DNA from 2 places in the Sporolactobacillus sp. Y61 genome. Region 1 is predicted to be linked to the other one. Evidence: riboswitches for the same ligand, from Rfam matches in the RefSeq annotation. Region 1 holds a riboswitch; the other holds the start of a gene.
What was found. Region 1 has a riboswitch for lysine ahead of ABNN70_RS04625 (amino acid permease). Riboswitches for the same ligand answer to the same signal wherever they lie in the genome.

Region 1 (4,435 bases):
AAATTTTCATTAAATAATTTCATAGCCGATCAGAAGGATGAAAATCAGATCAATCACAAACAAGATCATCAGCCATACAGCCGACTGATGCCTGTTTCTTTTTGCGAGTGCCATTTCCATCAGGCCGATCAGAATAAGTGCCAGCACGCCCTTGATCACAAAAAGAATGGGGAAGTGGATCAGAACAAGCATCCAGACACCGGTGACAAGCATAATCAGATAAGTCAGACGAAGGGCCATACTCCATCCCTTCTGACGATTAAATGCGAAACTGAGGATGAACAGAAGAATCATAATTCCCCAGACACCGCTGTGTATATGTAACAGTATCTCCTGCATTCAGCTAACCTCCCATTGGCTGTTTCATTCGGTGCAACCCGTTCTTTTCTATTCTAACATGAAACAGACAGAGCTGTCCGACCAGACGCGTGCGCACAACGACAAAGTCCTGAAGCGGCCTCGCTTCAGGACTTTTCTTTCAGCTGTTTATTCTCTGCCCGCATCCTCATGCCTGGAAACATCGCAGGCCGTGAGCGGGATCAGTCTGTCCTTCATCTTCCATTTGGCCACCAGCCAGATCGTAAGAAAAATCGGGATACCGATATAAGCAGAGATGACACTGCCCCAGTCTATCTTCCCTCCGGTAAATGCGCCGAAGCTCTGCCCGATAATCACGATCAGACAGACAGCAAAGGCAAAGAGCGGACCGAACGGGAACCATTTTGCCCGATACGGAAGATCACTGAGTTTTCCGCCCTGTGCCACATAGGCCCGCCTGAAGCGGAAGTGACTGACAGCGATTCCGAGCCAGGCAATGAAGCCGCACATCCCGGAAGCGCTGAGAAGCCAGTTATAAACTATACCGTCACCGAAGCCTGAGGCGAGAAAGGCAAGCATGCCGAATGCCGTGGTCACGACCAGTGCCCAGATTGGAATGCCGCGCGATGTGACATAAGCCAGAAATTTCGGAGCTTCGCCCTTCCTTGCCAGAGCATACAGAATACGTGTCGATGCATACAATCCGGAATTTCCCGCAGACAGCACGGCAGTCAGAATCACGGCGTTCATCACCGAAGCCGCAACTGCGAGGCCCGCTTTCTGGAAGACCAGTGTAAACGGACTGACCATCACCGTATCTGTAATCGACAAATTAGGGCTGGTATAGGGGATAACCATCGCGATGACAAAAATAGCCAGGATGTAAAAAAGCAAAATACGCCAGAAAATGGTGCGCATAGCTTTCGGCACATTTTTCTCCGGATGTTCACTCTCACCGGCAGTGACACCGAGCAGTTCTGTTCCCTGAAAAGAATAGCCGGCGGCAAGAAAAACGCCGAACGCCGCCAGAAAGCCACCGTGAAACGGCGCGTCACCGACAGTAAAATTAGCGAACCCCGGTACGCCGCCACCCAAAATCCGGAAAATCATCAATAAACCGACAATAATAAATATAATGACCGTTGCCACTTTTATAAAGGCAAACCAGTATTCCGACTCGCCGTAGCCCTTCACAGTCAATGCATTAAGCAGGAAAATGAGGATCAGGAACAGCCCGCTCCACAGATAGGAGGGCGAGTCCGGAAACCAGAACTTCATGATCAGCGTCGCTGCCGAGAGCTCGCTTGCGATCGTCACGGCCCAGTTGTACCAGTAATTCCAGCCGATAGCAAAGCCGAAAGACGGTTCGACAAAACGCGCCGCATAGGTACGAAATGATCCGCTTGTCGGCACATACGCCGCGAGTTCCCCGAGGCTCGTCATCAGAAAATAGACCATGATGCCGGTCAGCCCATAGGCGAGAAGTGCTCCGCCCGGGCCGGCCGTATATATAGCATTGCCGCTTGCAAGAAATAAGCCTGTTCCGATTGCGCCGCCAAGCGCGATCATCGTCAGGTGGCGGGACTTGAGTTTTCTCTGTAGTTTGTGTGTCCCTTCTGCTGCATGTTGTTGCATGAATTTCTTCCTCCCAGAATTTACAGGCGACATGATCGAAAGCGGATCCCCATTAAAAAGCCCGCCGGTACACGTGCTACCGGCGGACGGTTATGGTCACTGAAACAGTATCAAAACGATTTTTTACCGTGAAATCTGCACTGCTTCCGTCCATGTCATCTGCTGATAGCTCATCACACGTGCATTGGGCGTGTGACAGTTCCGGCCCTGTTCGGAACCGGACCCAGTTCGCCCGGAAAAGGAGCCGGGCAAACTTCGGCGGTATTTCCTTTCGCGCTTCTTCATCAGTGTCCTGCCACCTCTGAAGCACTACTCATAAATACCGCAACCTCTACCTCACATGACACGTGAGGCGTACAGACAAAAATGTCAACAGGCTTCATTTTAACGTTTCAGAAAAATATTTTCAAGCAAAAAATGAAACGGCACCCCTCAGATCCCTTTTTTCGCCGGAGTGGCCGTTTTCGCTTCAAAATTCGCAATGGCTTCCATAAATATGCGTCCATACTTCTCCAGCTTCTGCTGGCCGACGCCCCTGATCATCAAAAAGTCATGATCTGTTGCCGGAAGGCGGGCACTCATTTCACGCAGTGACTGATCGGAGAAGATGATGTAGGGAGGGACGTATTCTTTCCCGGCGAGCCTCTTACGAACCTGTTTCAGCTGATCAAACAGGGCATCATCGACCACAAGCTGTTCGGCGCGAACCCGAGCTTTCTTATACACCTTTCTTTCGCCTTTCAGGACGGGTACCGCGCGCGGCGTAAGACAAAGCGTCGGGTAAGCCCCGCCCCGCAAAGCGAGATACTGCTCACCCGTCAGATAATCGATGAAATCACTGATCTGTCTCTGCGTCTGATCTTTCATGAGGCCATAAGTTGGCAGCCGGTCGAGCCGGAACCGGGTCAGCTTCTGATCGGAAGCGCCGGCAAGGACTTTGGCGACCATCGTTTTTCCATAGCGTTCGCGCATCCTTTTCACGCAGGAAAGCACCTTTTGTGCTGTCACCGTCACATCAGCCTTCTCGCGTGTATCGAGACAATTCCCGCAATGGTGACAGGGCGCCGGATTCTTTTCTCCGAAATAGCGAAGGATATAAGCCTGAAGACAGGATTCAGCATGGCAGTAGCCGATCATCTGATCCAGTTTACGGAACTCTTTGGCTTTCAGGACATCATCCATATCCGACTGTTCAATGAAAAAGCGCTGCAGGCGGATGTCCTGTGGGGAAAAGAGCAGGATGCAGTCGCTTTTCTCGTCATCACGCCCGGCGCGGCCGGCCTCCTGATAATAGGCTTCAATATTGCGTGGCATGTTATAGTGGATGATATAACGGACGTTACTTTTATTCACACCCATCCCAAAAGCGTTTGTCGCAACCAGAACGCTGATATCATCATACAAAAAACGCTCCTGGTTTTCTGCCCGCGTCTTCTCGGAAAGTCCGGCGTGATACCTTCCTGCTGCTACACCACGCCTGTGCAGCTGTCCATACAGCCTGTCCACTTCCCGGCGTGTTGCCGCATAAATGATGCCGGGCTGACCCGAATTCTTACGCAGATAGTCCATTAAAAAAGCATCCCGGTTCTGACCGCGGACCACCCTGAACAAAAGATTGTCACGGGCAAACCCTGTCGCAACAACCTGACTTTCGGGAATATGCAGCAGGTGGCAGATGTCGGCCGTGACTTCCGGCGTCGCTGTGGCGGTCAGAGCGGCAACGACCGGCTTCGGCTGAAGTCCGTCCAGCAGATCGGCAATTCTGCGGTAACTCGGGCGAAAGTCATGCCCCCATTGCGAGATGCAGTGGGCCTCATCAACGGCAACAAGGGACAGGTTCATTCGCTTGAGCATTCGGACAAATACAGGCTGCTCCAGACGCTCCGGCGCAATATAGAGCAGCTTGTATCGTCCCGCCGCTGCCGCTGCCATTCTCTCGTCTGTCTCGCTGTGGGACAGTGAACTGTTGATAAAGCCCGCCGGAATGCCGATATCCTTTAAAGCGTCCACCTGATCCTTCATCAGTGAAATCAACGGCGAGATGACCAGGACTGCTCCGGGCATCAGCATGGCCGGAATCTGGTAGCAGACCGACTTTCCGCCGCCGGTCGGCATGATGGCAACGGTGTCCCTGCCCGCCAGCAGATCTGAAATGATTTTTTCCTGTCCTTTACGGAAACTGTCGTATCCAAAGTACCGTTTCAGCACATTAAGCGCCGCATCCATCCGTTCTCACCTCTCAGGTCCTGTTATGCAGTTTTATCATAACATAACTTGACCGGCGATCCGGGGCACTTAACTAGCTATGTCACCGGATTTTTCGATAAGAGGTCAGCCGGATCTATTTGCGCCTGTCCGCGAATATCGGCTTTCAGGACATTTTTCATCATCTTCAGTGCAAAATCATTGTCCTCCTGAACGTTTGACGCGCAGCAATCGGCCGGAATAAACAACTGGTAACCGCGCATATAGGCGTCATTAG
Region 2 (4,435 bases), 1.3 Mb from region 1:
AAAAGCAGAAAAAAAATGGATTTTGAATGCCGTTCCTCACTTATCGATTATCAAATCAAGGAAGATCAGGATTCGGCTCTGTTTTCCCTTGAAGCCGGATTCATTGCAGAACAGATCCAGCAAATATACGGTTTTATTGCAGAAGCTGTTACAGAAATTAAAACGGGAAAAAATAAAAAAGTTATCTTCCATATTAAGTGGGATGCGTCAGACCCTGTACCTGCCAATCAGTCATCAAAATAACGCCCGGGTAATGAAAAAGGTTTCGGAGGAGACGTCCTGCCGAAACCTTTTTCAATACGGATTGATTAATTCCCCGGCCGGAAGCTGTTCGATTCCTCTTCCGCAAGATGGAACGTCTCGTGCAGCGTGTCCAGTGCTGCAGGCAGCTTTTCTTCATCAATAATTGTTGAAACCTTGATTTCAGACGTACTGATCATTTTTACCTTTATTTTTTCCTTTGCCAGGGTATGAAACATCTCCGCGGCAACCCCGGGATTCGATGCCATGCCAGAGCCGACGATGGACACTTTAGCAAGACCCGATTCGAAAATCAGCCGGTTAAATTCAAGGTCCTTCTCGTGAGTCCGCAGAACGTCCAGTGTCTCATCCAGCAAATCCCTGTCTACTGTAAAGGAAAGGTTTGTTTGTGCCTCATCAAGTACATTCTGAACAATAACATCAATACTGATCTGTTTTGACGCAATGACATCGAAAACCCGTGAAACAGCACTCACAGAATTTGACAGACCAAGAAGTGTAACCTTACTGACATTTTTCTCAAAGGCCAGACCTCTGACCAATTTGGTTTTCTCCATCCCGACTTCCTCCTTTATCACAGTTCCCGGTTCATTGGAAAACGAGGAACGGACAACCAGCTCAATATGATTATCCTTAGCATATTCTACAGCGCGGGGGTGCAGGACACCTGCACCGAGATAGGCTAGCTCCAGCATTTCATCGTAGCTGATTTCCCGCAGTTTTCTCGCCTGGTCTACATAACGGGGATCTGTTGTGAATACGCCGGTGACGTCTGTATAAATGTCACACCTTGAAGCACCGAAAGCCGCAGCCAGCGCTACAGCTGAGGTGTCGGATCCTCCTCTGCCAAGCGTCGTGATGTCTCCGGACTCTGTCACCCCCTGAAAACCTGCGACAACGACAATGCCCCCCTGCCTGAGACAGGGACGGATCAGTGAGGTATCGATAGCAGAAATCCGGGCATGCCCATAGCTCGCTTCCGTCCTTATACCTGCCTGCCAGCCTGTGAAAGAAACGGCCTCATACCCTTTTTCAATGAGTGCCATAGACAGCATAGCAATCGTGACCTGTTCCCCCGTAGACAGAAGTACGTCCGTTTCCCGTTTTGATGGATGATTTGAAATCTGTTTCGCTTTTGCAAGCAGGTCATCCGTTGTTCCGCCCATTGCAGAAACCACAACAATGATCTGGTTTCCCGCCTCTTTCTCCTGAATAATTCTGTCTGCTGCCCTTCGGAGACGCTCAACTGTCGCTACCGACGTCCCGCCGAATTTCATTACTAATAAAGCCACTCGTCACTCGCTCCTTTATATGATCACGGCTTGCCTGCGCTGTTCTTTATACCCTTTCCGGGATCCGAAACTTTCTGCCGGTATTTTCCCCGGATGACAAAAAGCAGCGAGAATCTCCCGCTGCTGAACTGTTTTTCCACAACATGCTGAGATAGTTCTCCACACCCGAAAAGTATGACAGCCCTGCATTTGTTCAATACAGATCCAGCACAAATCCGCGATGAACCGGACCGGCTTCGGCAGATTCCCCTTTCCCGCAGTACTCATCGAATTTCATCCTTCTCATACTGCCTATTCATGGAATCTGCGCCTCTATCACATTAGAAATATGAATTTAAGTGAATAAAGAAAAACACATCCACTGGCGCCGCCAGAGCCTCAGTTTTTCTGATTCTTATTCCGCAAAAATACTGTACTTTTCTAAAGTATAACAAAATAAAAGTTCTGAAACAAACACTTTCAGTCGGAGTTGTCCAGATATTTTTTTACGGACTCCGCTACTTTCTGCGGCAGACCGGCTTCCTTCAGTTCTTCACTGCTTGCTTCACGGATTTTTTTTATTGATCCGAACTTGCGCAGTAAAGTCCTTTTACGCTGCCTGCCCACCCCCGGAATATCGTCCAGGACGGAGTGCAGCATTTCTTTCTGACGTACATGACGATGAAATGTAATCGCGAAGCGGTGTACTTCATCCTGAATCCGCTGCAGCAGATAGAAAGCCTGGCTGTTACGGGCAAGCGGAACAATCACGGGAGGCTCTCCGGCAACCAGCTGGGCTGTTCTGTGCCGGTCATCCTTGGCCAGTCCGCAAACCGGGATATAAAGGCCAAATTCATTTTCGAGCACATCGATGGCTGCTGATAACTGGCCTTTTCCCCCATCGATCAGAATCAGATCCGGAAGCACCGCTCCTTCCTTCAGCAGACGGGTATAGCGGCGACGCACCACTTCTTTCATGGTTGCGTAATCATCCGGACCATGGACCGTCTTTACCCGATACTTGCGGTAATCACTTTTCTTTGGACGTCCGTCTTCAAAAACGACCATGGCCGATACCGGATCCGCACCCTGAATATTGGAATTGTCAAAGGTTTCGATTCGATGCGGTGCCGGCATGTCAAGTGCTTCACCAAGCTGTTCTACCGCTCCGGTCGTCCGCTTCTCGTCTTTTTCAATTAATGCGAATTTCTCCCGTAACGCAATCTGGCCGTTCTTGACTGCCATTTGCACAAGATCCTTCTTCCGCCCGCGCTGAGGCTGAAGGACCGTAATACCCAGCATCTGTTCGGCAAGATCGCGGTTGACACGATCCGGTATAAGGACTTCCTTCGGCTTGATATGATTCTGACGAGAGTAGAACTGACCCATAAAAGTCAGGAAATCTTCTTCCGGTTCCTGATAAAAAGGAAACATGGATACCGCCCGTTCGATCAGCTTTCCCTGGCGCATGAAGAATACCTGCACACACATCCAGCCTTTATCATAAGCATAGCCGAATATATCACGGTCATCCATGTCGTTCAATATAATCTTCTGTTTCTCCATCACCGTTTCAATACTTCGGATCTGATCACGGAGTTCTTTTGCTTTTTCGAAATTCAGCTTATCTGCTGCTTCCATCATCTTTTTTTTCAGTTCCCGTTTCACATCCCGATAGCCTCCACCGTTCAGAAAATGGGTAATATCCTCCGACATTTTCCGGTAGGTGCTGGCGGGAATATCATTCACACAGGGAGCGAGACACTGGCCAATGTGATAATACAGACATACTCTTTTTGGCATAATGTGACACTTGCGAAGTGGATAGAGTCGGTCAAGCAGCCGCTTGGTTTCATTCGCCGCGGTCACGTTGGGATAGGGGCCAAAATATTTGCCGCTTCTCCGGTTCACTTTCCTGGTAATAATCAGACGCGGATATTTTTCAGACGTTAATTTGATGTAGGGATAACTTTTGTCATCCTTTAACATGATGTTGTAGTGGGGTTCGTGTTTCTTTATTAAGTTGATCTCAAGCAATAAAGACTCAATTTCTGAAGAAACAACGATGTATTCAAAATCGGCAATGTCCGCCACCAGGCGCTGCGTTTTAGCATCATGCGACCCGCTGAAATACGAATGGACCCGGTTGAAAAGATTTTTTGCCTTTCCGACATAGATGATTTCACCGCGGGCATTCTTCATCAGGTAGCAGCCGGGCTGTTTGGGAAGTAGACTGAGTTTTTCTTTTATTTTCCTGTTTTCCATAACGTGTACATCCTTTACAATCATTCATACAGACCGTTTTTATTATTAGTCACAAGCGCCAGACAATCAACTGTCCGGGCAATGAAAAAAGAGCTATCCTGCCGGACAGCCCTTTTTAATGAATCTTTGTCAGAATAAAACAATCAGCCGACATGCTCGTTAATCCGGTCAACCAATGCTTCTTTAGGTGTGAAGCCGACGATCTTATCCGCAATTTCGCCATCCTTGAACAGGAACATGGTCGGAATGCTCATGACGCCATACTTGCTTGCAGTCGACTGATTTTTGTCGACATCCAGTTTAACGATTTTCACCTTATCTGCTAATTCAGAATCCACTTCTTCAAGAACCGGAGCCATCATTTTGCATGGTCCGCACCATGTAGCCCAAAAATCGGCCAGTACAAGTCCTTTAGACGTTTCATCCGCAAAATTTGCGTCTGTTACCTGACTGATAGCCATTCAAAAAAACCTCCTTAGTTCATTCTTCCACAAAGTATAGCATCTCCGGGCAGGTTATGCCATTATTCAGCTTACGGGTATTTACACTATTTAAACTCGACAACGGTCACGCCACTGCCGCCTTCGCCCTGACTGCCCAGGCGTGCATTCTTAATCCGTGTATTACCTTCAACCAGT

Region 2: it holds a riboswitch for lysine, as region 1 does, so the genes downstream of both, ABNN70_RS13660 (aspartate kinase) here and ABNN70_RS04625 (amino acid permease) in region 1, are expected to answer to the same signal.

Annotation. Positions count from the first base shown of each region.
Region 1 is NZ_CP159510.1:934,588-939,022, reverse strand. Features, by position in the region: gene ABNN70_RS04630 (DUF1516 family protein) at 10-339, opposite strand; gene ABNN70_RS04625 (amino acid permease) at 487-1,953, opposite strand; lysine riboswitch at 2,112-2,295, opposite strand; gene recQ (DNA helicase RecQ) at 2,386-4,179, opposite strand; gene ABNN70_RS04615 (isochorismatase family cysteine hydrolase) at 4,257-4,435, opposite strand, start outside.
Region 2 is NZ_CP159510.1:2,845,777-2,850,211, forward strand. Features, by position in the region: gene ABNN70_RS13655 (YslB family protein) at 1-243, shown strand, start outside; gene ABNN70_RS13660 (aspartate kinase) at 309-1,553, opposite strand; lysine riboswitch at 1,698-1,876, opposite strand; gene uvrC (excinuclease ABC subunit UvrC) at 2,013-3,797, opposite strand; gene trxA (thioredoxin) at 3,941-4,258, opposite strand; gene ABNN70_RS13675 (endonuclease MutS2) at 4,345-4,435, opposite strand, start outside.